3 regions of the Parabacteroides sp. AT13 genome follow, and region 1 is predicted to be linked to each of the others. Evidence: riboswitches for the same ligand, from Rfam matches in the RefSeq annotation. Region 1 holds a riboswitch; each other region holds the start of a gene.
The links. Region 1 has a riboswitch for thiamine pyrophosphate ahead of CI959_RS05130 (TonB-dependent receptor). Riboswitches for the same ligand answer to the same signal wherever they lie in the genome.
Positions count from the first base shown of each region.

Region 2: another riboswitch for thiamine pyrophosphate. It lies ahead of thiD (bifunctional hydroxymethylpyrimidine kinase/phosphomethylpyrimidine kinase); the one in region 1 lies ahead of CI959_RS05130 (TonB-dependent receptor).
Region 3: another riboswitch for thiamine pyrophosphate. It lies ahead of CI959_RS19760 (sulfide-dependent adenosine diphosphate thiazole synthase); the one in region 1 lies ahead of CI959_RS05130 (TonB-dependent receptor).

Region 1 covers NZ_NQMH01000001.1:1,098,462-1,109,305, forward strand. Annotated here, with positions in the region: gene infB (translation initiation factor IF-2) at 1-2,336, opposite strand, end outside; gene nusA (transcription termination factor NusA) at 2,357-3,622, opposite strand; gene rimP (ribosome assembly cofactor RimP) at 3,627-4,094, opposite strand; TPP riboswitch at 4,332-4,442, shown strand; gene CI959_RS05130 (TonB-dependent receptor) at 4,485-6,683, shown strand; gene pnuC (nicotinamide riboside transporter PnuC) at 6,704-7,291, shown strand; gene CI959_RS05140 (thiamine diphosphokinase) at 7,309-7,968, shown strand; gene CI959_RS05145 (hypothetical protein) at 8,049-8,429, opposite strand; gene CI959_RS05150 (DUF3868 domain-containing protein) at 8,481-9,965, opposite strand; gene CI959_RS05155 (DUF3575 domain-containing protein) at 9,974-10,531, opposite strand; gene CI959_RS05160 (HU family DNA-binding protein) at 10,574-10,844, opposite strand, start outside.
Region 2 covers NZ_NQMH01000002.1:785,322-796,165, reverse strand. Annotated here, with positions in the region: gene thiC (phosphomethylpyrimidine synthase ThiC) at 1-1,622, opposite strand, end outside; gene CI959_RS17690 (thiamine phosphate synthase) at 1,634-2,362, opposite strand; gene CI959_RS17685 (thiamine phosphate synthase) at 2,353-2,949, opposite strand; gene thiD (bifunctional hydroxymethylpyrimidine kinase/phosphomethylpyrimidine kinase) at 2,942-3,790, opposite strand; TPP riboswitch at 3,785-3,882, opposite strand; gene CI959_RS17675 (BamA/TamA family outer membrane protein) at 3,986-5,215, opposite strand; gene cbiD (cobalt-precorrin-5B (C(1))-methyltransferase CbiD) at 5,368-7,239, opposite strand; gene cobM (precorrin-4 C(11)-methyltransferase) at 7,239-9,020, opposite strand; gene CI959_RS17660 (bifunctional cobalt-precorrin-7 (C(5))-methyltransferase/cobalt-precorrin-6B (C(15))-methyltransferase) at 9,017-10,216, opposite strand; gene cobJ (precorrin-3B C(17)-methyltransferase) at 10,213-10,844, opposite strand, start outside.
Region 3 covers NZ_NQMH01000002.1:1,287,852-1,298,695, reverse strand. Annotated here, with positions in the region: gene CI959_RS19770 (DUF3440 domain-containing protein) at 1-1,179, shown strand, start outside; gene CI959_RS19765 (ParB/RepB/Spo0J family partition protein) at 1,163-1,687, shown strand; TPP riboswitch at 1,778-1,874, shown strand; gene CI959_RS19760 (sulfide-dependent adenosine diphosphate thiazole synthase) at 1,937-2,707, shown strand; gene CI959_RS19755 (hypothetical protein) at 2,764-3,183, opposite strand; gene CI959_RS19750 (DUF6769 family protein) at 3,254-3,658, shown strand; gene CI959_RS19745 (efflux RND transporter periplasmic adaptor subunit) at 3,737-4,945, shown strand; gene CI959_RS19740 (efflux RND transporter permease subunit) at 4,961-8,044, shown strand; gene CI959_RS19735 (TolC family protein) at 8,050-9,234, shown strand; gene CI959_RS19730 (nitronate monooxygenase family protein) at 9,301-10,248, opposite strand; gene CI959_RS19725 (hypothetical protein) at 10,357-10,536, shown strand; gene CI959_RS19720 (M3 family metallopeptidase) at 10,701-10,844, shown strand, end outside.

The DNA.
Region 1 (10,844 bases):
CCCTTCACGATCACGTTCAACTCTTGGAAGTTACCCACGGCGATACGACGTCCGATATCATCCAAAGTAAGCATCTTCTGCGTACGAAGACCTAACTCACGCTGCAATTGCTCACGACGGTTAGCTATCTCACGCGCCTCTTGCTCAGTCTCCAATACATTAAATGTATCACCGGCCTGAGGAGCACCATTCAAACCGAGGATCAATACCGGCTCGGAAGGACCGGCCTTCTCCACCCGTTGATTACGCTCGTTGAACATCGCCTTGATACGTCCTTGATGAGTTCCCGCCAAAACGATATCTCCCATCTTCAACGTACCGTTCTCCACCAATATGGTAGATACATAGCCACGTCCCTTGTCCAAAGAAGACTCGATGATAGAACCAACCGCACGTTTTTTCGGATTCGCTTTCAAATCCAACAGGTCGGCCTCCAACAAGACCTTCTCCAACAACTCCTCGACACCGATACCTTTCTTAGCGGAGATCTCCTGACTCTGGTACTTACCCCCCCAGTCTTCCACCAAGTAATTCATATTCGCCAACTCCTCCTTGATCTTCTCAGGATTAGCATGTGGCTTATCGATTTTATTAATAGCGAAAACAATAGGAACACCGGCAGCCGAAGCGTGATTAATCGCCTCGATCGTCTGAGGCATCACGTTATCATCAGCGGCCACGATAATAATCGCGATATCCGTCACCTTTGCGCCACGGGCACGCATAGCGGTAAACGCCTCATGACCCGGAGTATCCAAGAACGTGATACGGCGGCCATTCTGCAACTTCACGTTGTAGGCTCCGATATGCTGCGTGATACCACCGGCCTCACCGGCGATTACGTTCGCGCTACGGATATTATCCAATAAAGAAGTCTTACCATGGTCAACGTGTCCCATCACCGTTACGATAGGCGGACGGGCTACCCAATCCTCCTCGTTATCATCTTCCTCATCAGCGTTGATCGCCTCGACAACATCCGCGCTTACATATTCAGTCTTATAACCGAACTCCTCAGCCACAATATTGATCGTCTCCGCATCCAGGCGCTGATTGATCGAAACCATAAGGCCGATGCTCATGCAAGTACCAATAACCTCCGTTACAGATACGTCCATCATGTTCGCCAAGTCGTTGGCCGTAACGAACTCGGTCAGCTTCAATACCTTGCTTTCCAGTTCTTCCTGTTCCATCAACTCGTGCTCACGTTTCACAGCGGCGTCACGTTTATCACGACGGTATTTAGCCCCCTTATTATTCTTATTATTCTTGTTGGTCAAGCGAGCCAAAGTCTCCTTGATCTGCTTTTGAACATCCTCTTCACTAACTTCCGCTTTCACCGGCTTCTTCAAGCGAGGCTTACGGTCGTTATTCGGACGATCGTCACGATTCGGGCGCGGATAATTCGTACCCGGCGTATTATTCACGTCTACCCGATCTTTCTTGATACGTTTACGCTTCTTCTTAGCGTCACCTTCCTCACCCGGTTTAGCAGGAGCGTTCGGTTTAATCAAAGTCGGCGAATTCGGACTCTTATGAGGAGCGCCCGGACCGTTGCTATTATTACCCGGCCGATTGTTATTAAACTTTTGCTTCTCATCACGCTCTTTCCGCTTCTCCTCCTTCGTTTTCTTTTTCGGACGAGTCGATTGGTTAAGCGCATCCAAGTCAATCTTACCGGTTACCTTGATCTTTGACTCCAATTTAACCGAGTTCAAACGGAAAAGATTATCATCCTTTTCCTCGGTCTTCTCTACTTCCTGTTCCGGTTTCACACTTTCCACCTTAGGTTCCGCAACAACCGGTTGCTTCTCTACGGTTTTTTCTTTTTCCACTTCCACTACTATAACTTTTTCTTCTTTTTTCTCCGTGGGAGCCTGCGCAGGCTGCGCGGGTTTAACAGGAGCTTGAGCAGCGGGAGCGGCAGGCGCTTCCTTCACTTTCGGCTCTTCCTTTACCTTAGGCTCTTCTTTCACCTTAGGCTCCTCTTTAGCCTTCGGCTCTTCCTGCTGTTTTTTATGTTGTCCACCATCCAAATCGATATGACCCTTCATTACGATCTTAGGTCTGAATTCTTCCGGTATCACTGTCTTTATTTCCGCGGTCTTCTCTTCTTTCACAGAAGGAACCTCTTTCCGCACACGATCCGCCGCAAAATTACGATCTTTCTCTGGCAGATCCTTTCCAAACTCTTTTACGAGCAAAGCATACTGTTCATCACTGATCCTCGTGTTGGGATTATCCTCAACCGAGAACCCATTCCGGTGCAGGAACTCAACCACCGTGTTGATTCCCACGTTCAATTTTCTCTGTACTTGAATTAATTTTATAGGCATATCTAACTTTGTCGTAATACTTATTCGTTACCTTCATCTTCAAATTCCGCAGATAAGATAGCTAAAAGATCGTCCACGGTCTGCTCTTCCAGATCGGCACGTTCAATAATCTCATTGCGGTCCATAGCAAGGACACTCTTCGCCGTATAGCATCCTATATTCTTCAGTGCGTCGATCACCCAGCTGTCGATCTCGTCGGAGAACTCATCCAAGTAGATATCCTCCTCGTCCGCTCCTTCGATATCACGGAATACGTCAATCGTATACTCAGTCAACATACAAGCCAACTTAATATTCAGACCGCCCTTACCGATCGCTAAAGAAACCTCCTCCGGACGTAGATAAACCTCAGCTTTCTTTTCCTCCTCATTCACACGGATAGAAGAGATCTTAGCCGGGCTTAAGGCACGCTGGATAAACAAAGAGAGATTTGAGGTGTAATTAATCACATCAATGTTCTCGTTTCTCAACTCGCGAACGATTCCGTGGATACGAGAGCCTTTCATACCTACGCAAGCGCCTACCGGATCAATACGGTCATCGTATGACTCGACAGCCACCTTGGCACGCTCTCCCGGGATGCGGGCGATCGCCTTGATCGTAATCAAGCCGTCATTAATCTCCGGAACCTCCAACTCAAACAACCGTTGCAAGAAGACCTTATCCGTACGGGAAAGAAGGATCTTCGGGTTGTTATTATAGTTATCCACACGTTGAACGATCGCACGTACGGTCTCTCCCTTACGATAGAAATCGGTCGGGATTTGCTCGGATTTCGGCAGTAGCAACTCATTACCATCGTCATCCAGCAACAGGATTTCTTTCTTCCACACCTGATAAACCTCAGCGGCGATGATGTGGCCTATTTTATCCTTATACTTAGCGTACAAGCTGTCTTTCTGCAATTCAAGTATCTTTGAAGCCAAAGTTTGGCGCAAGTTTAAGATCGCACGGCGTCCGAAGTCTGCAAAATGCACCTCGTCGGTCACTTCCTCGCCCACCTCACAGTCGGCATCGATTTTACGGGCCTCCGTCAACGTAAGCTGCAAGTTCTCATCCTCCAATTCATCATCAGCCACAACCGTACGGTTTCTCCAGATCTCGAAATCACCTTTCTCAGGGTTGATAATCACGTCATAGTTCTCATCCGTGCCAAACATCTTGGCGATCACGTTACGGAACGAATCTTCCAAAACGCTAATCATCGTATCTTTATCGATATTCTTCAACTCCTTGAACTCCGCAAGGGTGTCAATCATACTGATTGTTTCCTCTTTCTTGGCCATAATCTTACTTGAATCTTATTAAGTATTTTGTATATTTTATTTCATCAAATGTATACGACTCATCCTCCACCACAGTCACCTTCCGCTTAGCGCCTTCCGGTTTCACCTTCTTCTCGACAGAGACAACCACACCGTTCTCGTCGGCAGATTTCAACACACCGGTCAGCTTCGAGCCGTTTTTCAACAGCATCTCCACCTCGTTTCCGATGTTCTTGACGTATTGGCGAAGTACCTTGAAAGGAGAAGTAATGCCGGCGGAGCCAACCTCCAGCTCATAATCCTCGACGTCACGATCCAGATGCTCCTCCAAATACCGGCTCAACTCAGCGCAATCATCAATGCTTACCGCTTCATCGTTATCAATTTCAACGACTATCAGGTTTCCCGGTTTAATCACCACGTCTACTAAATAATTGCTTGAAGAGGCTAGTTTTTCCTCTATTAATTGGCTTACCACTTTCTTTTCTATCATACACATATCTGTTAAGAACAAAAGAAGGGGACTACCCGCCCCCTCCTCAACTTCACTTAATCGCCCGCAAATATACAAAAAATCAATGAGTTCTCAAAATATCCTCATCTTTTTACAGAAAAAATTAATACGACACAAACCGGATTACTATCCATAGTAATCAGAATTAATATCTATAGAAATCCGATTTACTATTGACAGTAATATTTATTAACACTTTTATGCCTATCTTTGCTGCCGAATACGAAGGGGTGCTCGCAAAATCCTTCACGAAAGGAGCGGGCTGAGATCATACCCATAGAACCTGTACAGGTAATGCTGTCGTAGGGATTCATGCTTCTCCGATCCTTTCTATTCATCTATTTAGTTTTAAAGCAAAAAGATGAAAAGATGAAAAATGTATTGGTTATCTTGGCCGGCTCCTTACTGGCTACAACCGTCAAGGCACAAATGCCCAGTCCGGTCGACTCCTTGAAAATCTCAAAAGACGTATCTTTGGATGAAGTAGTTATTACCGCTACCAAAGTCGGGAAAGAAACCCCGGTAGCTTATAGCGACATCTCCAAACAAGAGCTAAGCAGCCGGAACAACGGGCAAGGTATCCCATTCCTTATCTCCCAATCCCCGTCTGTTATCATGACCTCGGATGCCGGAACAGGTATAGGTTACTCCGGTTTTCGTATCCGGGGGACAGACGCGAACCGTATCAATATCACGATCAATGGCGTACCGGTTAATGACTCCGAGTCTCATACCGTATTCTGGGCTAATATGGCCGATATAGCCTCCTCGGTAGAATCGATCCAGATCCAACGAGGTGCCGGAACCTCTACGAACGGAGCCGCGGCTTTTGGCGCTACGGTCGCCATGCAAACCGAGAAACCGTCCTTAAAGCCTTACGGCGAATATTCCGTATCAGCAGGTTCTTTCGGTACGCTGAAGCATACGGTAAAAGGCGGTACCGGATTACTTTACGATCATTTCGCTTTCGACGCCCGCTACTCCAATATCCGTAGCGACGGCTTTATCGATCGTGCCTCCGCCCGTATGAGCTCTTACTATGCCTCCGCCGCTTTCTATGCCGATAATACATTGATTAAATTCCAAGCCTTCGGGAACAGCGAGAAGACCTATCAAGCATGGAACGGTGTTCCGTCTTATTTACTTGACACAGATCGTAGCTATAATCCATGCGGAGAATATGAGGAAGATGGAGTGAAGAAGTTTTATAACAATCAGACGGATAATTATTGGCAACACAACTACCATTTAATGGCCAGCCAGCGTATCGGAGATTTCTGGAATATGAACCTGACCCTTCATTACACCGATGGTAACGGATATTACGAGGATTATAAATCGAAAGCCAAATTCAGCAGTTATAAGCTACCGGAATATATCGATCCGGAGGGTAATACCGTAAAAAAGACCGACCTCGTGCGCCGTAAATGGCTCGACAATTATTTCTATGGGACCGTTTATAGCGCGAACTATCAACGTGACAATACCCGCCTTACGCTGGGAACCGCCGTCAACAACTATGTAGGCGACCATTTTGGCCGGGTAATGTGGACCAAAAGCGCAAACGTCTTGCCACAACCGGATTACGAATATTACCGCAATACCGGTAAGAAATTAGACTACAACGCATACGCAAAATTGACCCAACGTCTTTCCCCTCTTTTCACCGGCTATCTGGACTTACAATACCGTGGGATCCATTACACCATTAAGGGAAACGATGACAAAGCCGAGGAAGAGCTGGACATTCATAAGAACTGGAACTTCTTCAACCCGAAAGCCGGTATAAACTTCCATAATAACGGCCATAACGCATTCGTCTCTTTCTCCGTCGCAAATCGGGAACCGAACCGTGACAATTTCACGGAGGCAGGCCCCGAAGAACGTCCTACCCACGAGACCTTATATGATTACGAGGCCGGTTATAGTTTTGGTAACAACCGTTTCCGGGTTGGAGCCAATCTCTATTTCATGGATTACAACAACCAATTAATCCTGACCGGCAAGATCAGCGAGATCGGTGAGGCCCTCACTTCCAATATAAAGGATAGCTACCGAATGGGCATCGAGCTTACCGGAGGTGTACAAATCACCTCTTGGCTGAATTGGAACGCGAACGTAACCCTCAGCCAAAATAAAATCAAGCATTTCGTGGAATACGTGGATAACTGGGATACCGGAGTACAAGAGATCAACGATCTAGGTACAACGAATATCGCTTTCTCCCCAGACCTAATCGCAAACAGCATGTTCGATTTCGCTTACAAAGGATTTATCGCTAGTTTCAACTCGCAAGTAGTAGGCCGCCAATACATAGACAATTCAAGCAGCAAGGATCGTTCCATCGATCCCTACTTTATCAATAGCCTACGTATCGGTTACGCCTTCCAGCCTAAGTTCATGAAAGAAATAACCCTAGACGTGACTATCAACAACCTCTTCAACGAGAAGTACGAGACCAACGCATGGGTATACTCGTATATCGAAAACGGCACACGTAAAAAGGATGACGGTTATTTCACCCAAGCCGGCACGAACGCCATGGCCAGGATCACCTTCAAATTCTAACTTAATTTTCAATTACTAAAATGGTTTGGCTAGAATACTTCGGAGTAATAACCGGTCTACTCTATCTCTTTCTAGAGATTAAACAACATAAGGCCATGTGGGTGGTGGGATTCCTCACCTCCCTCGTGTATGTATTTGTCTTCCTGTCCGCTAAGATCTATGCGGACATGGGATTGCAAACCTATTACGTAGGAATCAGCATATACGGTTTCTATCAATGGACCCGGAAGAAACATGAGACACACACGGAAAACGACAGTCTTCCCTCCGACCGTATCCTATACACCCATCTGAGCCTTCCGCTTTTCGTGGGGATTATCGGAACATTGGCCGTTGTATTCGCCATCTTATGGTATCTCCTTCATCAATTCACGGACTCTCCCATCCCCGTAGGCGATGCGTTCACCACGTCGGTAGGCATTGTCGCTACTTGGATGCTGGCAAGGCGAATTATCGAGCATTGGATTTTTTGGGTAATCGTAAACCTCGTTTCCGTATATCTTTATTACCTTCGGGGCTTGTATCCGACGATGCTACTCTATTTTTGCTATGCGACACTAGCCATAGTAGGCTATTACAATTGGCGGAAGAAAGGGGAAGAGTTTTGAATTATGAATTTTGAATTATGGGAGATAATATGGAAAGTCTGGAAGGAGGATGTGTGATCGTAGCGAATGGGAGATTTCCTTCCGCTGAGTTACCCTTGAGATTATTAAAGGAAGCGAAAACGATTATCGCTTGTGATGGAGCCGTAAAGACACTTTATGAAAAGGGTATTCATCCGGACGCTATCGTAGGAGACTTGGACAGCATACCCGCCGGCCTGCGCGAACGCTACGCAGACCGAATCCATCATGTAGAGGACCAAGAGATCAACGACCTCACCAAATCCGTCCGTTTCGCCCATACCCAAGGCTATCGAGAAGTTCTCATATTAGGAGCTACCGGATTGCGTGAGGATCATACATTGGGAAATATATCCCTTCTTATGGACTATGCCCACTTATTCAAGCGGGTGGAGATGTTATCCGACTATGGCCTTTTCACTCCTATCTTAGAAACAACAACCTTCGCTTCTTATCCGGGACAACAAATCTCCATTTTCGTTCTTTATCCCGAAGGGGAGATTAGTACGGAAGGACTCCGTTGGCCCATTCGCCGACGAAAGCTCACCTCATGGTGGCAAGGAACTCTCAACGAGGCTTTGGGAGACCAATTCACTGTCACTCTCTCCCCGGATTGCCGGGTAATCATTTACAGGGAGGCATCCCATACAAAAGAATAGTCCTGAAAAGTATCACTACTTTCCAGGACCCTTACACCCCTCAACTTTACATGCTTAAATAAGAAGCGTTCGCTTCCTTATCAAGCAGATAATTTTTTTAACTCATTCTCTTTCCATTCGGAAAAACCTTCTACCCTATCCCTTATCTGGAACTGTAGCTTATCGTCGGCAACCAACTTCAGCACAGCCGTGGGAGAAAGCGGCAAATACATATCATTCACGGCGAAAAAAGCTTTCAGTAAGACCACGTCATAGTCATCGTGGATTACTTCTTTCTTTAATACAACCGGTACCTCCATCTGAGTCAGATAGTAGGCTGAACGTTCGTATGCGCACCAAGCATCTCCTTCCAGATACAGATAGACATTGTTTGGATTATCTACCTCATGAGGCAGAACCAACTCTACTACATCTGATGCTTGTTCCATATAAAAGAAATTATTATTAATATTTGTCTTCATGACATTTACAAATTAAGTGCCTTCTGCCCTATACGTAGGGAGGAATAGCTATCATTTTACAGCGTTGAAACTATCAAATACCGCATTATCCTCTATTTTCTTGCGTAATTCCTCTAAATTTATAGCTGCGGCCTTTACGCCCATATCCTGAGCCTGCTTCAATAGAGATTCCGCTTCTGCCAAATCACCGGTCAACATACTTAACACTCCTTTTGCGTGAACCGCCTCTGGGGCGTTCCCCGCTTTCGCCAAATAGTTCTTAGCGGAAGCATAATCACCCTTGCCCATAGCGATATTCGCAGCGTTAAGATTCGCTACCGGATCATTCGGGAACATACGGACAGCGATATCAAATACATTATTATATTCGTCACTACCGATCTCATAGCTGTTAGCCACCGCGAACATCTCCCCTAAACTTAGCTGTTGCGGACGGGTCTTGATGATCTCACGCCCCTCATCCACCGTAAACTCGCGTACCGTATAATCAATCTTATATTCCGAGCGACGTAACGAAGGGAAAATATCTTTCAATACATAACGGAAAGCGGCGCCCCCCCCCAAGGCACGCAACTTAGCCTCCTTGCGATCCGGATCATCCGAGCTATCGATAATCGCCAATACCTCGCTACGATTCGGTACATTCGGATCGGCCTCTACCTTTTCCTTAAAACCGGCCCAGTCTTCCGGTTCCGAGCTCATCGTGAAGAAATCAGCCTTGAAGTCATTCTTTTGGCGGATATAGTCACGTAACGCTTTGACTCGATTATCCGCCAATTTCTTATTACTAGCGTAAGAGCCTTCCGGTGAGGCATATCCTTTCAGTACGATACCTGTCGGTTTCACGTTCTTATCCTCTGTAACGGTACGGATCGTATTATTGATCTTCGCCAACTCCACCGCATTATTCCGGAAATCCGGAAGAATCTGATATTTATCCACTTGGAAGTCCAAGAAAGCCGTACCGACTTCCGCACGATGCTTCTCCGTCTCCGCCATCGGCGTGATATAAGAGAATGTAGGCTGAACCTCATAGCGCTTATCCGGACGGCGGCGAATCTTATCCGCGATCAATAACGGACTACCGGCCTCTTCCTTACCGCAACCGCATAGATTCGGGTCTAACACGACACGTGCGTCTTTCATCCAATCCTCAAAAGGCACGGCGGTTTTATAACTTACCACTTGATCTTCCTTACCGGCTTTCAATATGGTATAATGAGGTACGTCGTTCAAATTATCCAAAGCGACCTCACGGTTATATACTTTCTGGCGGATACGTCCGTTCACCAAAATAGAAGGAAGCCCCTCCTTTTGCGATGCCGATTCCAAGACGGGGGTCAGTTCCAAATAGCTACGGGATTTCACCGCATCACCACTTACTGTCACCACGGCATCGATATATATCGAGTCACCCTTCTGCACCACGTCGTTACAAATCACTTTAACCCCATCCGAGGCAGTCTGTCCCATGATCGCCGGAGACACGACGGCCATCATAGCCGCCATCATATATGTATTTATCTTTTTATTCATCGCTTGGGTCATTTAATAAAGTAAATAATAGAAATAGCCGCCTTCGTAACCCCGAAATAATCTTTCGTCTCGCTCTTCAATATCGTACCACAAGTAGCGCATGGATACTTATCGTAATCCAGATGCGCCCAGCCGATACCCAGCACGGCTTCCATGCTCCACCGGTCGCTCAACAACCATTGATAACCATAAGAAAGTCCGGCTCCATACAAATTACCTTGATACCGATGATTCTCCATATTCTTGCTCAAGAACTTCAAACCTCCAACATTGTAATCCGCATAGTGCGCATGTAAGCCGAAGAAATGTCCGTTGAACTTCTCACACAACCAATAACGGGCTTCCGGTTGCACCAGCCAATGTTTCATACGGGCCTCGTCGCCATACTTCCACCCATTATAGTTGCCGGACAGATCCAGCGACCACTTTTTCGCCAAGCCAACCTCTACGCCCAAGTTAATCGTAGCTGTCGCATCATAGAGCAAGTTCGACTTCACCGCGAACTTCTGGCCGTAAACGCCTGTCGTAGCTACCAAGAGCAGGACTAGGAAAAGAATTCTCTTCATATCGAATATTTTTTCGTTTTTATTATACATTCATGAATGCCTTCACTTCGACGAGCTCACATTCAACTGTTTAAGTAATAATTTACCGGGCTTAAACTTCACGCTCTTGCGAGCTCTTATCATGTAAGCCACCCCATTCTTAGGATTTCTACCGATCCGTTCGGTTTGTTCCCAAGCGGAGAACGTTCCAAACCCCAATAGCATCAAAGAACCATCATTTTCCAAAGCCTCTGTCGTAACCTCTTCCCAAGCTTGCGCAAACCGCATCGCCTCCACTCGGGTTATCGACAATTTATCGGCCAATGTTTTTATA
Region 2 (10,844 bases), on a different contig from region 1:
TCCGTAACAGCACTCTCCTTATAATACTGTAAAGCCCTTTCCGGGTCCAAGGACAAATTGAACTGGTCTTTCCAGCGGAAATCAAAACGTGCCTTGCTCAACGCGTTATCACGTACTTGAGCGCCGGGATGCCCTTTCGCCAAGTCAGCGGCATGCGCCGCTATCTTATAAGCGACCACCCCATTACGCACGTCTTCCTTATTCGGCAATCCCAAATGCTCCTTCGGCGTAACGTAGCAGATCATGGCCGTCCCATGCCAAGCAATTTGCGCGCCACCGATAGCCGACGTGATATGATCGTATCCAGGAGCGATATCGGTCGTCAACGGGCCCAGCGTATAGAACGGCGCTCCATGACAGGCATACTGTTGTTCCTTCATATTCTCATGAATCTTATTCATGGGAACATGGCCCGGGCCTTCGATAATCACTTGTACGAACTGCTCCCAAGCTATTTTCGTCAGTTCTCCCATCGTGTGAAGCTCGGCGAATTGTGCCGCGTCGTTCGCGTCATAGATAGAACCGGGACGAAGCCCGTCTCCGATAGAGACCGCCACGTCGTATGCCTTCAGTATCTCGCAGATCTCGGCGAAATGCGTGTACAGGAAGTTTTCCTCGTCATGAAGCTGCATCCATTTGGCCATGATCGATCCGCCTCTGGATACGATCCCCGTCAGGCGAGTCGCCGTCAGCTCCACATGCTTGCGCAACAAACCCGCGTGGATCGTGAAATAATCCACGCCCTGTTCCGCCTGCTCGACCAACGTATCCCGATAGATCTCCCAAGAAAGATCCTCTACCTTACCATTCACCTTCTCCAAGGCTTGATAAATAGGAACCGTACCCATCGGAACCGGGCAGTTACGGATAATCCACTCGCGCGTCTCATGGATATGATCGCCGGTAGAGAGATCCATCAACGTGTCGCCGCCCCATTTACAACTCCATATCGCCTTCTCGATCTCCTCGTCGATACCGGAGGAAAGAGCGGAGTTACCGATATTGGTATTGATCTTTACCAAGAACTTCTTACCGATAATCATCGGCTCGGCTTCCGGGTGATTGATATTCGCCGGGATGATCGCGCGACCGGCGGCGATTTCCTTGCGGACGAACTCCGGCGTGATATACGACTTCAGTCCCAAAGCCTCGATTTGCTGGTTCTCACGAATCGCCACGTACTCCATTTCCGGAGTGATAATACGCTTCTTCGCATAATACATCTGGGTGATATTCTTACCCTCTTTAGCCCGGAAAGGCAAGTATCGCTTGGGGAAACGCAGGGAATCCAGAGTCGCGTCCGCCAATCGCTCACGACCATAAGCGGAAGTCAATTCCGGCAATTGAACCACATCCTTACGCTTACCGTACCACTCCTCACGTATACGAGGAAGTCCTTTAGCGATATCAATCGATATCTTGGGGTCGGAATACGGGCCGCTCGTATCGTAAACGATTACCGGATTGTTCTTCTTGAAGATTCGTTCTCCATGCTCATCCAAGGTTACCGTGTCCAACAATTTAATCTTACGCATACCAACCTTGATCTTATTGATCTCGCCCGGGACATAAATCTTTTCCGAGGACGGATAGGAAATACGCATATTCTTTTTAGTAGCCATATGTATTTAGTTTAGTACTTATTGATTTCCTCTATAAACCGGCGGGTTTCCTCCACGGGATCGGGGGCATTGATAATCGCGCCCGAAACAGCGATTCCGGTTATACCCGTCTCCATCAAAGGGCCTACGTCTTCCAGCGTAATACCACCTATCGCAAAGATAGGAATATCGATGCCAGCCTCCTTGCATTGAGCGATTATTTTACGATAACCATCCAAGCCTAAGATGGGACTCAAATTCTTCTTGGTACCCGTAAAGCGATACGGCCCTAGTCCGATATACGAGGCGCCTCGTTCTACGGCCAGCCGGATATCCTCAAAAGTATTCGCCGTAGCCCCGATATAGAAGATGGCATTGGAATCTAACTTGTCTCTCAGTACTTCCCAAGCGATATCCAAGGGCATATCATTCTTACCCAGATGACAAGCCGTAGCGCCACATGTCACGGCAGCCTCCAGATCATCGTTTACGCAGAAATCCACGATTCGCTCACATTCTTCCGCGCAGATAGTGGCACATGTACGTACGGTATCCTCATAAATCCCATCCTTCATGCGCAACTGTATCCATGAGCACCCTCCTTGGATTGCCATGCTTACCTCGTCGCATTCCGTATATTTAGGCGTACGATGCGTTATAAACATCAAGCGATTGTTTCCACCAAAAGGGGGGCGTAATCCGGTTGTTCTCCGACCGACTCTTCCATTCTCATCATATCCGAAATAATAATTTAAGGCCATACTTGTAATCGTTTGAATTGTTTTATGAGTTGATCCGCAACAAGAAGGGAGGGATCGTTTCCCCAAAGGGCCCCGAGAACGGCGACACCGCCGAAGGGGATATCTTTTAATTTCGTTATTGTCCGCGGGCAGATTCCTCCCAAGGCAATCACCTTATCATCGATGATGCCCTTCGCGTTTCGCAATCCATCTAAGGAGAATCCGCTACCATATCCTTCTTTGGATATACTCTGAAAGATCGGGCTAAGGAACACATAGTCGCATACCGGTTTATACTCGATAATCTCTTCCAGACTATGGCAAGAACGACTTATACTACCTTTATATAAAGGTGGAGCTTCCGGGTTCCTCTTGTTCAAATGGATTCCTCCTAAAGCCCTTTCTTCTGCCAAGGTAAACCAATCATGAAGAACGATCCTGTCGTAATAAGCCGGAGAGATCTTATCCAATAAGCCCTCCAATTCATCACGTTTACAATCCGGTTTACGTAGATGTAAACGAGACATTCCTTCCGCGAATAGAAGTTCGATCAAAGAAGCTTCATCCGCGAAAAAATAAGGTGTAGTAATTACGACCAGCTTATTCATGATTCCATCGGATTTTATGAAGGGCAGAGGGTGAGAAGAAGTGGTTTACAGGTCCGTGCCCTTTTCCCATGCATACATTTGCCCCGTGAACGAGCGCGTTATTCATATATTCCTTGGCTAATCGTACGGCTTCCACCAATGAATGGCCGAGTGCCATATAAGCGGCGATGGCGGACGATAGCGTACAGCCCGTTCCATGGGTATTGAAGGTCTCCACTGTTGGCGAGGCCAGACAAATCGGATTATTCTCATTGATAAATAACCGATCCACCGTTTCTACTCCGGGAATATGCCCCCCTTTGATCAATATAGCGTTACATCCTTTTTCCTGCAATTTCCGGGCGGCACATAAGATATCCGCCTCGTTATTGATTTTTATACCGGAAAGATATTCCGTCTCGGGAATATTCGGAGTAAGCAGTGTCGCTTTAGGGAACAACTCATCCATGATGGTTCGGATGGCGTCATCCTCCAATAATTTACTTCCGCTCGTGGATATCATCACCGGATCTAAAATGATAGAAGTTCGTCGGAAGGAAGGTAAAGTCTCAGATACAACCTTTACGGCATCCTTGTTATGTAGCATCCCTATTTTTATGGCATCTACGATGAAGTCCTCAAGAATAGCTTCGATTTGTCCTCTCAAAATCTCGGGAGAGATCGCTTGGATCCCTCGCACCCCCTGTGTGTTTTGAGCGGTTATAGCCGTTATCGCCGAGGCTCCAAAAACACCCAGCGAGGAAAAAGTCTTAATATCCGCTTGTATTCCGGCACCACCGCCACTATCAGAGCCAGCGATCGTTAAAGCTACCGGATAACGGTACGTTTCATTTTTATCCATTTAACATTCGTTTTTCTTACGGCGGCATTACCCGCATCAAGTAGTAAGGGTATGATCTCAGCCCATATAGTATGGCACCCCTTCGATGACGCAAACTTAGTGAAAAAAATCGATATTAAGATATTTCCGGCTTTTAAACGATAATTTTAACGCAAGGTTATACTTCCATAGATCGTAGACGGGAGCCTTCTGGTTTTAGAAGGCTTCCGTCATATTCATATAAACCGCCATTCCTTTTTGGTTCGGGTCTTTGCCTACGTCTAGGCGGAAGTTCTTGCCGGGTTGCATTTGGATACGTAGGCCTACGCCGTAGTTGAATTTCCACTTATTCCAGTCTACGATAGGAGCGTTTCCGATCGTACCCGTGCCAACCCAACCTACAAAACCACACTTCGCCCAGAAATTACCGCTCTTATATTTCTCCACGCTGCCGAACATATGACGATACTCCAGAATCCCATACGCCATGGTCTTGTCACGGTACTTCCCCCAATAATATCCGCGAAGATCGAAAGGGGAACCAAATGAAGGAAGCTCCGTAAAAGGAACGTTCCCCACACCGATTTGTGTCTTGGCGATCCATGCCAAGGTGCTACGAGGACGAAATACTTGCTGGAATTGGCGGTATTCCAGTTCGAACATCTCATAATTATATGCACCGCCTAAATACTTTCCGTACACCTTGGCGATCGCGCTTAGTAACATACCGGAACTTGGGGTCGCCACATCATTTCGTGTATCGTATTGAATCAAGCCGCCGACACCGATATTGACATAATCTCGTTTGAACTTATTGAAATAAGGATCTTCGGCCATCACCGGGTTGATATCATCTGATTTGCTGAAATTAATATCAAAAAGAGGACCCGTATATAAATGAGGCCTAACTTCCCATACGAAACGGGGATATAGTTGGAAAGAACTCTTATGGAATTTCGTTGTCGAGTCGCTCTTCTCGATTTGCTCGATCGTCTCATAGCCTTTCCCGAAATAATGCGAAGGTTCGTTCCGATAACCGTAACTGATATAAATACGGAAGCGATTCTCGTTCAAGAATAAGGTACCAGCACCGGCAAAAACGAACGTCCCGTTTAAGGTGATGTTAAATCCCGCAGGGATAAACGATCGTTGGGATATCGTATCATTCTTGTTTAAGCGAAAGCTAGCCAAAACCGCGCCACCTACGCCAAAGGAGGCTTCCGGCGTGTAAGACGGTCCGCCAAGGATAGACCACCAGATCCTTTTGTTGGCCCGTATGGAGTCTTTATGTAATTGTTTATGATAACGTTGTATTTGCTTTTCGGTCATAGGCTTACCGTCCAGCATCAGCACTTCTTTCGGAATCGTGTCATTGGAAATACCTTGCGCCTTTACGGAAAAGGCGAATAGAAGGCAGGCCATATAAATTAAAAGATATCTAAACATTATTTTAATCAATATTTAGAGGGCAAAAGTACGAAATCCTCCTAATATGTATTCTTAAAGAATCCCTAATAAAAAAGAATAAACAGCTAAAAAGAAATGCTATTACAGTCTGGGGGGTGTAGAGACGTAGCGTGCGTGCTGCGTCTCTAAAGCTAAGATTGGTATAAGACCTTGCCCTCTTCGGATATTAACAGCAAGGTTAGTTCGCCGTCGGGAAGGATAGGAGCGCAATACGATTTACATTTTTGTAAAAGTAATGGGAAGAAACGATTTTGATCTTTTTCCGTAAGAAGCTCCCACAATTCACGGGCCAACGTAATCCGATTGATTGCATCTACGGTCGCCTCCTCGCATTTCGCTTCTTTCGCTACATCTTGAAGGAAGCCTTTGTTCATGACGACTTTTTTGCTGTGTGTATCCAGGAAACCTTCCGCAAGTTTCACCGCCTTGCCGATCATGATGCCTAAGATAACCTGCTTGAAACCTAAATCGGCAGCGATCTTTAGCGTCTCTCCGATAAAATTCCCGTAATGGACGAATGATTGTGGAGGCAAAGGAGCGTATAAGCTCCGAAGGTAGCGTTCACTCTTCGCCCCGGAATTAATAACCAACGTCTCGCAACCTATCGCTTTGGCGACACTGGCTTCTTTCCGTATCGAGGCGATAAAAGCGTCCGATGAGAAAGGACGCACGATTCCGGATGTCCCGATAATAGAGATTCCCCCGATAATTCCAAGTTTCGGATTGAAGGTACGTTTCGCCAACTCCTCGCCACCGGGAACCGAGACCGTGACAATAGCGACGGAATCGGGTGAGGGCAGGAGTGGAATCAGCTCTTGCCGGATCATCTTACGGGGCGTGGCGTTTATAGCCGGGCCACCGACTTTCAAGCCGAGTCCCGGAAGGGTCACGGTTCCGACTCCTTCACCTGCTTGGAAGATGACTCTTCCCGTATCGTCGCTTTCTGTTTCTTGACAATGTTCTTCTTGTGCCATTACCGTGGCACAACCGGATGCATCGGGAGATAATTGAACAGTAACCCGGATCCGGCTATGATTCGTCACGTCCGGATCATCCCCAGACTCCTTGATCACGGTACAGGTGGCGGAGGAACACCCGGCCCATTCGGTATAGGCTACCGGCAACGTTATCTGTTCTCCCGAGGGTAATGTTATCTGGCTTTCTGTTTGTTCCTTCCGTGATAATAAGGCCAATAAAGCAGCTTTTGCGGCGGCGGTAGCACAAGCTCCGGTCGTATATCCGCTTTTCAAGGGAAAGAATTCTGGTAATAGGCGTTCAATTTGTTTGCGCAATCCGTCTTCACCATACACTCGGTAGAAAGTTTCCGGTAATGCGGGACGCTTCACGACAAATACTGGTATTCCGAATTGGCGGGCAGCGTTCACTTTATCCGTAAAATAGCCGGAGAAACCACTTTCCTTTGTCAAGATGGCGTCCGGATGGAGTTGCTCCAACAACTTTAACTCATCCTCGCCTTCTCGATAGAAAACCAGACTTTCTTGGGGGAAGCCCTGCTTCTCGGCCAACGACAAAGATTCCTCCCGCTCCAATATACGGAACCAAGTGGTATGCGATCGCCAATAAGGGCGGAGCGGGGCAAGGGTGTTCACGCCACTGAGGGCAAGTAGCCGTTGGATACCTTTGTTTTCCATTTGGTGAATTGCGTCTGCATAACTATCGCACCAAATCAAGTCCTCATCACGAGGTGGATACCGACGTTCGTAACGGATCACCGGAATCTGTAAACATTTCGATACTTTTTCGATCGTTTGGTGTAACACTTGAGCGAAAGGGTGTGCCGCATCAATCAATAGCTTAATCGCGTGGTCACGACAAAAACACTCCATTTCCTCCGCATTCATGGCTCCGGTCAAACGGATTCCATGCGCGCATTCAATGGATTGCAAAGTTCCTTTCGTAGAATAGTAATAGATAGCGGCTGCCTCGTCCGCTACCCGCACAGCCACACGACCTTCTGTCGTTCCTCCAAGGATCAGTATCATTACTTACGGAAAAGATGTTTGAATTCATCCGCATATAAGCGGGATAGACCCTTGCGATTATCGATGGCATCCCCGACGACAAGTAATGTTGTCAGTGTAAGATGATTCTCTTTTACGATTTTCGCGAGATCTTTCAGTTGCCCACGGTAGATCCGCTCGTCTTTCCATGTCAATTTATAGCAAGCGGCTACCGGAGTGGTTGGAGCGTAATGTCGCGATAATTCCTCTTGGACCTTCTCTACGACACCGGCGCTTAAGAAGATACACATCGTACTTTGGCTTTGAGCCAGTTTGTGCAGTTGCTCTTTCTCAGGCATGGGCGTACGTCCTTCGCCACGAGTGAGGATGATCGTTTGTACTTTCTCCGGAATCGTGAACTGGGAATAAAGAGCGGCGGCGGCGGCTTGGAAAGAGGAAATACCCGGAGTGATATGATAATCCATCCCGTATTGATCAAAGTAATTCATTTGCTCTTGAATAGCTCCATAGATGCAAGGATCGCCCGTGTGCAAACGAACGACAAACAATCCTTTATCATAAAACTCTTTCATCAACGCAAACTGTTCTTCCAGATTCATATCCGCCGAGCTTCGCACCGTAGCGCCTGCCTTCGCGCATAAGGTAAGTTCTTTCGGGACGAGGCTTCCTGCATACAGGATCAAATCCGCTTTCTCCAACATTTGCCGTCCGCGGATAGAGATCAAGTCCGGATCGCCGGGACCGGCTCCTACGATCTCGATATGTCCCTTGCGGCAGGCCGTCCGATCTAACGCTACGGCAAAGGTATATTCATTTCCTTTCCCTAAATCCGCTTTTTGCTTCTCGACCAAAAGCGGACCGCCATGAGCCGCATAAATGGCGGAAGCTTCCGATACACTTGGGGATTCGGTTACCTCCAGTACCTTCTCCGAGGGATTGGGTACCGGGATATCTTTCAGCTCCTCCGATGTATAGGTGTGGAAAGGGCATTCCATAACTCCATAAGCCAATAATGTCAGCACCGGTTCGCATTTCTTCAAATCGATTGTATTTACATCCGCCAAAGCTTCCGGATATAGGCGTTTATCACGCAATACATCTTTAATATGTTCGTAAACGACCGTAGGATCGCCTTGCATATCCTTGCGGCAACCCATTCCTAGGTGGAGGACTTTCGGTATATAGGTGATCGTAGGGATGGATGTATCGTATTGTTGGGGACTGACGATCATCAATAACTCATAGTCTTGCTGCGGTATCGCCTCGAAGGAATAAAAGATAGAGACATGAGACGGGACCGTACGCTCCAAATAATCCGTTCCTTTATCTCGTATATCAAGGAGTAGCGCTGTCGGTTTTCCATTGACAAAAGTGGAGATGGCGGCATTGCTATCTTTGGCGATCAAGGTCCAATCGTATTTCTTCCCTAATGTATCGAGCGCCCATAGGTTTGCGTTGTCGCTTTGTGTCGTAATAATCGCTTCGGCTCCTAATAGGTTCGCTAACTCTTTGGAAAGATCGTTCGCTCCACCGATATGTCCAGATAAAACAGGAATCACGTATTTGCCGGTACTATCTATACAAACCACGGCCGGATCGGTATGTTTATCTTCCGCGAAGGGAGCGATACTGCGTACGCAAATTCCCATCGCTCCAATAAATACCAAACTACTGGATTCGTGAAAAACCTCTTTTGAGAAAGAGCCGAATGGTAATATCTTCGCCTCGGGATAAGAAGCAAGAATTCGCTCAGCAAGCCCCCGGCTGCTATCGGATATTGGAATAATTGATATTGTACTCATAATTTATAAATAACATTCACGGTAATCGTATTAAAATCATCAATCGTGATACGGGTTTGGGCGGATATCCGAAGACCGGTTTGGCGGACCGCTTCCTCTAAAAGCGCTTTGCTTTCGTCGGATACGGAGTTGAAGACGATGACACCGTTCTCTTTCATCTTTTTGGAAACTACCATAAGGATCTCCACTAATTTCCCGCCATGTCCGCCGATAAAGATTGCATCCGGAGCCTCCAACGCTGATAAATCCACCGATAAGAAATCTCCGATTATAGCCTCGATACCCGGAGTCCCAAAACGACGACAATTCTCAGTCATTAACTTTCGTCCCTCTTCCCGGATCTCAAAACTCGTGATATGCAAATGCGGGAACAGCAATTTAGCCTCTATCGAGACAGAACCCGTGCAAAAGCCGATATCCCAAAAACGTTCCCGGTTTCTCAGATCCAGCATGCTTAAAGATAACAAACGGATCGGCATTTTGGTTATCATCTTCTCCCGCCCGCTCAAATGCTCGAACGCGGAATCCGGCAGGCCGAACTTACGGGAATGCCCGTCACGCTCTTTCCGGAGAATCAAGCAATTCGGATGAACGAAATTATTCATTGCCGCAGCTTGTATACTGAATTGGCGGATGCTCTGCCGTTCGGTATTTCCTAACCGTTCTCCCACGAACATGGTATAATTATCATAGCCGTATTCCAGCATCCGGCGAGCGATAGTCGTAGGCGTATGTTCCCGATCCGTGAGCACGCCTATCTTAGACGCACTTTCGATCAAGGCACGATCGAACTCGTGCCAAGGCCGTCCGGTAAGGGAGACGATCCGCATATCGTGGTAAGGCATCAATAGATTTTGTGCCAAGAGTTGCAAGGAATTAAATGACGGGTACAGGCGGATTTGCGCATCCGGCAATCGGTTTTGAATCGTAACGGCGAATCCGAAAAACAAAGGATCTCCGGAAGCGAATACAACGATGCTTTCCCGACCGTCGTACGAACGATAGCGATCGAAGACCTCGTCCAACGGGACTTTTATATCGATCCAGTCCGCTTTCTCGGGCAAGAGCGAACGTACGATCTCATGATGCCGCACGCCTCCGGAGAACACCCGGTGGGACGAGATTATCTCCAATATCTCCGGCGGAAAGTATTGCCGCATATTATCATCCAGCCCTATGACATAAAATCGGTTCATACGTCTCTTCCCGGCTTTAATTGTTCTGCGTCATTAAAACAAAGGATGGCATTCACTAGCGTAGCCGCTAAATTACTACCTCCTTTACGACCTTCCACGATTAGTTTCGGTATACCGATAAAAGGTTTCACCATATGTTTGGATTCCTGCACATGTACGAAACCTACCGGAGCCGCGATAATGCCAGCTGGAGTGGCTTTACCTTTACGTATTAAATCGCATAATTCCATAAGGGCGGTCGGGGCGTTCCCGAAGACAAACAGAGCGGTCGGATGCTCTTCCACGGCCCGACGAATACCGGCTTGGGTACGGGTAATTCCTTTGCTCGAAGCCATCTCAGCGACCCGCTCGTCTTGAAGGTAGCATTTCACCTCGACACCCAGACGTTGCAGAGCTCCCTTACGAATGCCGGAAGCAGCCATCGTGACATCGGTGATGATCGTAGGAACTTCCCCGCCGCTGATCTTATTATATAATGTAGAGACAGCATCCGGGTCGGCATAAAGGATATTTTCCATATCGAAATCGGCCGTCGTATGAATGGCATGGAGTAACGCCCATTTCTTATCCAACGGGATCTCTTGGTTTTTCAGTTCCTTCTCGATCGTACGGAAACTACGGATCATGA
Region 3 (10,844 bases), on a different contig from region 1:
TGTGTAGATTATATTCGTAGATACGCTCCGGGACGAAAACTAGGTGTATTTCATATGGATTATGAGGTTCAATACAGCCAGACGACCGAATATGTGGAAAAGGTTTATGCCGCTAATTCCGATATCCTTGATATTTATCATTGTTGTGTTCCTTTTAAAGTCCAGACATGTACATCTATGTTTCAACAATATTGGAGACCTTGGAGCGAGGAGTGCCGGGATATCTGGGTTCGAGAGATGCCCCATTCATGTCTCCGGGCGAAAGACTTTGACTTCTTCAAGGAGGACATGTGGGATTATGATTTTCAGAATATGTTCCCTTTTTGGTTGTATCAACGGAAAATGGGCCGGCGTATATGTTGCCTTGTTGGTATCCGTACCCAAGAGAGTTTTAATAGGTGGCGGGCCATACATAGTGATAAGAATTACAGAAAACTAGCTAATTATAAATGGACTCGCAGAATGAATTATTCTATATATAACGCATATCCTATTTATGATTGGAAAACTCAGGATATCTGGATAGCGAACGGAAAGTTCGGTTGGCCATATAATCATTTGTATGATTTGTATTATCAAGCAGGGGTGCCTTTGTCCCGGCAACGTGTGGCGAGCCCATTCATATCCCAAGCGATATCCACACTGTTCATTTACAAAGTTGTCGATCCCGACATGTGGGGGCGGATGGTTGGACGTGTAAACGGTGTTGGCTTTGCCGGTATATATGGGAATACCTCCGCTATGGGATGGAGGGCTATCAAGTGCCCAGCCGGGTTCTCTTGGGAGAAATATATGTATTTTCTCCTAAATACCTTACCCGAAGAAACTCGTGAGAACTATTTGAATAAGTTAAGAGTCAGCCGTAAATTCTGGAGAGAAAAAGGGGGATGCCTCAGTGAGGAGACAATCGCTAAGTTACGGGCGGCTAATATTCCTATCATTGTGGAAGAATGTACCGCTTACCATACGGATAAGAAACCAGTACGGATGGAGTATATCGATGATATCAATATACCCGAGTTTAAAGAAATCCCTACTTACAAACGTATGTGTGTTTGTATTTTGAAAAACGATCATACATGCAAGTATATGGGTTTTTCCCAGACAAAACGAGAGAGGGATATGAGAAAAGAAGTAATGGACAAATATAATTTTTATAAGCATGGGAAACTTTGTTAGTCCGGCATATGGTGTTAGGGCTGTCCCTATAGAAAAAATTGTAGCCAACAGCTATAACCCTAATATCATGGCACCACCGGAAATGCGATTATTGGAACTTTCCATTTGGGAGGATGGCTATACGATGCCTTGCGTCTGTTATTATCTTGAAGAGGATGATTTATATGAGATAGTAGATGGTTATCATCGTTATCTGGTTATGAAGCAATCTCAAAGGATTTATGATCGTGAGAAAGGAATGTTGCCTGTAACGGTGATTGAGAAAGATATTTCAAACCGAATGGCTTCAACCATTCGCCATAACAGGGCTCGAGGGATGCACAACTTGGAACTTATGACGGAGATTGTTACGGAGTTGGTCAAATCTGGGATGTCTGATAAGTGGATCATGCGTAATATTGGAATGGATAAAAATGAGTTACTTCGGTTCAAGCAGATTTCGGGATTAGCTGAATTATTCCGGGATAAAGAATTCGGTTGGTCTGATGACTGGTCGGAAGAAGACTAAACTTTTTACATTTTGTTTGGCTGAGCGTTTTTTGCCTTTTATGGCTCTGTTGAGTACATATATACTAATTTTTTGTACATTTGCCCCCGACTTTTCACATAGGGGTGCCCGAGTCATACGGGCTGAGATTATACCCATCGAACCTGATCCGGGTAATGCCGGCGAAGGGAAAATAAGGTAGAACTAGGAAATAAAGGGGGCGTTACCTCTATGTGCTCCCTGATGTTTAAACTTTAATTAGTTATTAAGATGGAACAGATTGTTTCAAGTGGAATCATTGACTCTTACTTCGAGAAGTTGAAGAGCAACTTGTCTGTGGATGTAGCGATCGTGGGAGGGGGACCTTCCGGTATCGTGGCCGCTTATTTCTTGGCGAAAGCCGGTAAGAAGGTGGCGTTGTTTGATCGTAAGCTGGCTCCCGGTGGAGGTATGTGGGGCGGCGCTATGATGTTCAACGATATCGTGGTGCAGGAAGAGGCTATGCCGATTATCAAGGAATTGGGCGTAAGTTATAAGGAGGGTGCTAACGGCACGTATATCATGGATTCGGTACATACCACTTCCGCTTTGATTTATCAGGCGACGAAGGCGGGCGCTACGATCTTTAACTGCTATTCGGTAGAGGACGTGGTGTTTCATAACGATGCCGTAGCCGGTGTGGTAGTGAACTGGGCTCCGGTAATCCGTGAGGGGATGCACGTGGATCCGTTGACGATCATGGCAAAGGCTGTCTTGGAAGGTACGGGGCATGATTGCGAGATCGCCCGTGTGGTAGCCCGTAAGAATGATATCCAATTGAATACACCGACCGGAGGCGTGATCGGCGAGCGTTCCTTGAATGTGGAGCTGGGTGAGCAGACGACGGTGGAGAACACGAAGGAGATCTACCCGGGATTATTCGTTTCCGGTATGGCCGCTAACGGCGTAAGCGGTAGCTTCCGTATGGGACCGATCTTTGGCGGCATGCTGATGAGCGGCAAGAAGGCGGCTGAGTTGATCTGCGAAAAGCTTGGGAATTGAAAATTGAGAATTGAGAATTGAGAATTATTGATTGTTGTATCTTTAATTTTCAATTCTCAATTCCCAACGGTTTTTCCTTGTCTCAAGAATAAGAATCCCGTTATGATCAACGCCGTGGATAATCCCGTATAGAATACAGAAATGAAAGAATTCGGCAGTAAATGGAGCGCACGGATCGTGATCCCGAAAGCGATCATGAAGATCATGATAATCCAACCTTTCACGTCGAAGAAAGAGAACGGGCAATGTTTCCCGTTTTTCCGGGAGATCCGTTCGGAATGTTTATAGAAAAGCCGTTTAAAGACCAAATTGAAGAAAAGCAAGAAAACGATGGTCGCTTCCCCGATCTTGAATAACCAATAATGGGTATCGTTTAACCATGTGACGATACCGATGCGTAAGATATTGATACCGGCGAAAATCCATACGCAACCGGCGGTATATAATAATATCTTTTTATTTACTCCAAACTTCATCTATCTTTTTATTTACCGCAAACTTACAACATTCATGTAAAAAACGGAAAAATATCCTTATCTTTGTGCCATGCGTGAGAAAATGAAACAGAGGATTGTACAATACGTGGTGCTGATGGCCGGCATCTTGGCGTTGCTTTCTGTGGTTATCCCTCACCATCATCACCGGGACGGGATGCCTTGTTATCAATCCTTGACCGCAGAGCAAGCGCATGGCGATAAAAGCACAGATACGCATGATTGCGGTTGCGACGGGCATAACTTGGCCTATTTCAGTACGCATATTTCTCATTTTATGGATGGAGATGTGGATATACATCTGATGCCGTTACTCGTTTTATTTGATTACATTTATCCACCTGAACCGGCGTTTTGCGGACAGCTCCTTGATCACGAGAACGCCCCCTACATTGAGTCGCTGCACGACGCTTGGATAGTGAGTGCCTCGGGACTTCGTGCCCCTCCTATGTCTTGATACCTCGTTTGTGAGAGCGGGTGAGGACAGACTTGCCCCTATCTATTTATTATTAACGATATCAAGATTTTTTACACAATGAAGAAAATATATTTGGTAGGTGCGATGTGCGCTTACCTGTTTGCCGGTTGTGCGGGAAATGCGTCGCAAGCCGGACACGATGAGCATAATCATGAATTAGAGGCTCACGATCATGATCATGAGGGACATGAACACGAAGGCCATGACCATGAGCATGAGCATGAGGCCGGTGGTACCCATCCCGGCGAGATTGTCTTTAAGAAGGCTTTAGCCGAGGCCGTTGGTTTGCAGACTGTAACGGTTAATCCCGCTCCTTTCACGGATGTGATTAAGACGAGCGGACGAGTAATGGCGGCGCAAGGGGAGGAGTCCGTGATCGTCGCTACCGTCCCCGGCGTGATCTCGTTTGGTAGCTTGCCATTCGTGGATGGTACGGCGGTACGCAAGGGACAGGCCGTGTTGAGTATCGCTTCCAACGCCCTCTCTGATGGAGACGTGGCGGCAAAGGCTAAATTCGCTTATGAGACGGCGAAAAAGGAATACGAGCGTATGCAAGCCTTGGTAGGCGATAAGATCGTATCCGCCAAGGATTTCGAGCAGGCCCGCTTGAATTACGAGAACGCCAAGGTCGCTTATGAGGCGATAGCGGGAAAACAGACGGCGAAAGGCGTGTCTGTAGTCTCTCCCTTGAACGGTTACTTGAAGAACATCCAAGTGAAAGAGGGTGATTATGTATCCGTAGGTCAGCCTTTGGCTACGATCTCGCAAAACAATCGTTTGGTATTGCGTGCGGACGTGTCTGAGAGGTATTACAACGATCTTCCCATGATCCAAACTGCTAATTTCATGACTCCGTATGATAACGCTCTCTATAAATTGTCTGATTTGCGTGGACGGTTGTTATCGTATGGAAAGGCTTCCGATATGAACTCTTTCTATGTACCGGTGACTTTCGAGTTCGATAATAAAGGAGCGGTTATCCCCGGTTCTTTCGTGGAGATCTTTTTGTTGACAAAGCCGATGGAGAATGTCTTGAGCGTGCCTGTCTCCGCCCTTATCGAGGAGCAGGGCATTTATTCGGTATTTATCCGTCTGGATGAGGAAGGCTATAAGAAGCAATGGGTGACGCTGGGAGCGAATAACGGCTCGGAGGTACAGATCCTTTCCGGATTGAAACCGGGCGATGAGGTCGTGACCCGTGGCGCTTACCAGATCAAGTTGTCTTCCGCTTCTAACGCGATACCGGCTCATAGCCATAGCCATTAATAGGAGGGACGTTGCATGTTAAATAAGATAATTTATTATTCATTGCACAACCGGTTGGTAATCTTGGTTTGTGCGCTATTGCTGATGATCTGGGGTACGTACACGGCGTTTAATACGGACGTGGATGTGTTCCCGGACTTGAACGCCCCAACGGTCGTGATCATGACCGAGGCGAACGGTATGGCTCCCGAGGAGGTAGAACGCTTGGTGACATTCCCTGTGGAGACTGCCGTGAACGGTGCGATGGACGTGCGGCGTGTACGTTCCTCGTCTACCACCGGATTCTCCGTGGTTTGGGTAGAGTTCGATTGGGGTACGGATATTTACCGGGCTCGTCAGATCGTGTCCGAAAAACTGGCTGTCTTGGGTGAGAGCCTTCCCGAGAACGTAGGTAAACCGACCTTAGGCCCGCAGTCATCCATCTTGGGTGAGATGATGATCCTCGGTTTGACCGCCGATTCCACGTCTTTGTTGGACTTACGTACGATCGCCGACTGGACGATCCGTCCCCGTTTGTTGTCTACGGGCGGTGTGGCGCAGGTGGCCGTGATCGGTGGCGATATTAAGGAGTACCAGATCTTGTTGGACCCGGCTCGTATGAAGCACTACGGTGTAGGGTTGAACGAGGTGTTGGATGTTTGTCGGAATATGAACCGGAACGCCAATGGTGGTGTATTGTATGAGTTTGATAATGAGTATATCATCCGGGGTGTATTGTCTACGTCGAAGGCGGAAGAGATCGCTCAGGGTGTGGTGAAGACCGTGAATGAGTATCCGGTTACGCTGGGTGATATCGCTACGGTTAAGATCGGCGGTAAAAGCCCGAAGCTGGGAACCGCTTCCGAGCGGACAAAGCCAGCCGTGCTGATTACCGTGACCAAACAGCCGGATACGAGTACGGAGAAGTTGACGGAGAAGCTGGACGAGATTGTTGTCGATTTGCGGAAGAACTTGCCGGCGGATGTACATGTCTCTACGGATATATTCCGCCAGAGTCATTTTATCGATAACTCTATTAATAATGTAAAGAAGAGCTTGTTTGAGGGTAGTTTCTTCGTGGTGATCGTCTTGTTCCTGTTCTTGATGAATATACGTACGACGGTGATCTCGTTGGTAGCCTTGCCGTTATCTTTGCTGGTCTCTATCATCGTATTGCACTACATGGGATTGACGATTAACACGATGAGCTTGGGAGGTATGGCGATCGCTATCGGTTCCTTGGTGGATGACGCTATCGTGGACGTGGAGAACGTGTATAAACGAATCCGGGAAAACCGGCTCTTGCCTCCGGATCAGCAACGCTCTACCTTGGAGGTGGTTTACGACGCTTCCCGTGAGGTACGTATGCCGATCTTGAACTCTACCTTGATTATCGTGGTGAGCTTCGTGCCCTTGTTCTTCTTGAGTGGTATGGAAGGCCGTATGTTGGTTCCGCTGGGTATCGCTTTTATCGTGGCGTTGTTTGCTTCTACGGTGGTGGCGCTTACCTTGACCCCGGTGCTTTGTAGCTATTTGCTGAACCGTAAAGCGACGGGAATGAAGGAACTGCGTGAGGCTTGGATAGCCCGGAAGTTGAAGGTGGTGTATAAACGGGCTTTGGAGTTAGCGTTGGCTTACCAGAAATGGGTGCTAGGTACCACGATCGCTTTGTTTGTGGTCGCCTTGGTGATCTTCTTTCATTTGGGACGTAGTTTCTTGCCCCCGTTCAATGAGGGTTCTTTTACGATCAACGTAAGCTCGCTTCCGGGAATTTCCTTGGACGAGTCGGACCAGATCGGACGCCGTGCGGAAGCGTTGCTGTTGCAAGTGCCCGAGATAAAGACTGTGGCTCGGAAGACCGGTCGTGCGGAATTGGATGAGCATGCCTTGGGCGTGAATGTTTCCGAGATCGAGGCTCCTTTCGAATTGCAAGACCGTAGTCGGGATGAGGTGATGAATGATGTCCGCAAGAAGTTATCTACGATCAGCGGCGCTAATATAGAGATCGGGCAACCTATTTCCCATCGTATCGACGCTATGCTTTCCGGCACGGAGGCGAATATCGCTATCAAATTGTTTGGTACGGACTTGAACCTGATGTTTACGGTCGGTAACCAGATCAAGGCCGCTATCCAAACGATCCCGGGTCTGGTGGACTTGAAGGTAGAGCAGCAGATCGAGCGTCCGCAGTTGACAATCACCCCGAAACGTGAGTTGCTGGCTAAATATGGCATTCCCCTGCCGGAGTTCGAGGAATATATCAATGTGATGTTGGGTGGAGAGGCCGTAAGTCAGGTGTACGACGATGGCAAGAGCTTCGACCTGACCGTGAAGACCTCCGACGCTAGCCGTGCCACGATGGATGATATTAGCAATCTGATGATCGATGCCGCCGGACAGAAAGTGCCGCTAAGCTACGTGGCCGATATCCGTTCGGTGACCGGTCCGAATACGATCAATCGTGAGAATGTGCAACGTAAGATCGTGATTAGCGCCAATGTATCGGAACGTGACTTGCGAAGTGTGGTTAATGAGATACAGGATCGGGTAGAGGCTAATATCCGTTTGCCGGAGGGATACCATATCGAATATGGTGGCCAGTTCGAGAGCGAGGCGGCGGCCAGCCGTACCTTATTGCTGACGTCGTTGATGTCGTTATTGGTGATCTTCATGTTACTGTACAATGAGTTCAAGGACGTGAAGGAGAGCGGCGTGATCTTGTTGAACCTGCCGTTGGCGTTGATCGGTGGCGTGATTATCCTATGGCTTACTTCCGGCGAGATCAGTATCCCGGCGATTATCGGTTTCATTTCCTTGTTTGGTATCGCTACCCGAAACGGTATGCTGCTGATCAGCCACTATACGCATTTGCGTGGAGAGGGAATGGGATTGCGTGAGTCCGTGATACAAGGTTCCCTAGACCGTTTGAACCCGATCTTAATGACGGCGTTGAGTTCCGCCTTGGCGTTGATCCCGTTGGCGTTGAATGGCGATCTTCCCGGGAATGAGATCCAAAGCCCGATGGCGACGGTGATCTTGGGTGGTTTATTAACCTCTACGTTCTTAAACGGATTCATCATCCCGATTGTTTATCTGATAATGAACAAGAATAAAGAATAAGTTTTATGAAATCATATATTATAGTCGCCGCCTTGTCTGTATTGACAGGCGGCCTTTCTGCCCAGACTTCTATAGAGGACGTGCTCCGGAGCGTGGAGGCGAACAATAAGGATTTACAGGCGAACAGCCAGTTGGTCCAGTCGCAGAAGCTGGAGGCGAAGTTGGATAATAATTTGCCAGACCCTTCGGTCTCTTATTCGCATTTCTGGGGGAATAAAGAAGGGATGGGATTCACGGGCGAGTTCGTGGCTTCCCAAAGCTTTGATTTCCCGTCCGTATATGTCCGGAAGCATAAGCTGACGAAGGCGAAATCCGCGGGTTTGGATCGTCAAGGGATGGCTTTTCGTCAGCAAATCTTGTTGCAGGTGAAAGAGGTTTGCCTAGATTTGGTGCTGTTGAACCAGCAGAAGAACCTATTGGATACCCGTCTTAGGAACGCCGAGCAACTTTCCGCTTTTTATGCGACTCGTTTGGAGAAAGGAAATGCGAATATCCTTGAGACAAACAAGATCGATCTGGAATTATTGAACGCTCGGACAGAGGCCCGGATGAACGAGACTTCCCGTATTGCCAAGCTGCAGGAGCTGGCTACCTTGAATGGCGGTATCGCTATCGAGTTTACGGATACGGTTTACGCCTTGCCGGATAAGGATGTGCTTTCCTTTGATGAGCTGCGGACGGAGGCGATGCAATCCGATCCGCAATTACAGACCTTGCGTAGCGACCAGACGACAGCTCTTCGGCAGGTGAGCGTGAATAAGGCGAAAGGTCTGCCCGGCTTTGAGTTAGGGTATCGTATGAATCCCGCCTCGGGTGGAGAGCGTTTCAATGGTTTCTTGGTAGGAATCACCATCCCGTTGTTCTCGAACCGTAATAACGTGAAACAGGCGAAGGCTCAGGCCCGCTATACGGAGATGCAGTTGGAGAGCGCTTCTTTCACGGTAGAGAATGGGTTGAGGCAGCTATATGACCAGTCTGTCTCCTTAAAGAAATCTATCGATGAATATAAGGATGTGCTGAAAAGGCAGAATAGCTTGGTCTTGTTGAACAAGGCTATACAGGCCGGACAAATATCTATGATCGAGTATTTCGTGGATGTGACGACCTATTACCAAAGCGTGCAAAACTACCTGCAATTGCAAAACCAATACCAAAAGGTCATGGCACAATTGTATAAGTATCGATTATGATAAGGAACACAACTGTGTTTTCTCTTGAACACAGTTGTGTTTATCCACAGATACAGTTGTGTTTTCTTACGAACACAACTGTGTTTTTACGTTCTCTAAGGATCGCTTAAAGTCACGGATCAATTCTTTCATCACCTCTTCCACGGATAATTCCTCCCAGAATAAAGACGCTACCTGTCCGATCTCTAACTCGCCTTCCTTTAGGTCGCCCTCAAAGATTCCTTTCTTGGCACGTCCTTTGCCTAATAACTCACGTAATTCTTCCACGGACGCTCCCCGGGCTTCCGCTTCTTCCACTGCCGTAGCGAAATCTCCTTTTACCAGACGGGTAGGAGACAGTTTCTTTAATAATAACTTCGTATCGCCTTCCTTAAGATTCAAGCATAGTTTCTTGAAATTCTCGTGTGCCGAGCTTTCTTTGGTTAGGGCGAAACGAGTGCCTATCTGTACGCCGTCGGCCCCTAGTGCGAGTGCCGCTAGCATCGCTTGACCGTTTCCGATACCTCCTGCCGCCAAAAGGGGGAGAGAGGTCGCTTTCCGGACAGCGGGGATCAGGCACATCGTAGTTGTTTCCTCCCGTCCGTTGTGCCCGCCGGCCTCGAAGCCTTCGGCAACGATGGCATCCACTCCGACCTCCTCGCATTTCGTGGCGAATTTAGAGCTGCTTACCACGTGAACGACCGTCATGCCATGATCCTTCAAATACTTTGTCCATGTTTTCGGGTTGCCGGCGGAGGTAAATACGATCTTCACTTTTTCCTCCACCAATATCCGCATCAAGGTATCGATTTCCGGGTACATTAGCGGGACATTCACGCCAAAAGGCTTGTCGGTCGCCGCCTCGCATTTACGGATATGTTCCCGGAGCACTTCCGGGTGCATGGAGCCTGCCCCGATCAATCCTAATCCACCGGCGTTACTAACCGCTGAAGCTAGCCGCCAACCACTACACCAAACCATTCCCGCCTGTATGATGGGATACTGAATACCAAAAAGACTACAAATTCGATTCATATTATTTCTTGCGTTAATCTCGCTAAAATTAGTGAACTATTTTTATTGGAACAACAATTTCTTTGTCGAGGTTGTTGAATAGGCATATAACTTTAAAATATAAGAGATATGCCAGAGAATATAATGAAAACGTTATGGGATGAGAGCGATGATCTTCACGATGAGACCATGTCTACCAATTCGGTATTGTCGGATGATTACACGTCTAATGACATTCAAGATTTACAAGAAACGATCGAAAATGAAAATATCGAGGACGGTATAGAGAGCGATTCGATTGAACATTGAATGAAAGCATATTGGGTCCCCGAAGGGAAGATCTCCCTTTGGGGATCTTTTTTGTGTGAATTGTGAAAATCTTTTTCCGGATTCTAAATAATAACAATTTGAAATAGAATTGTAACGCAAAACTTCGTTATCTTTGTCCATTGTAATTCTAATATAACAATGGCATGAATAAAACGCTTATGGCCGCAGGTTTAGCGGTTATTTTGGGAGCTTGTTCCTCCTCAAAGAAAAGCGATGTAGCGGAAGGCGCTACACCCAATCCGTTTTTTGCGGAGTATACGACACCGTTCGGGGTGCCTCCGTTTGAC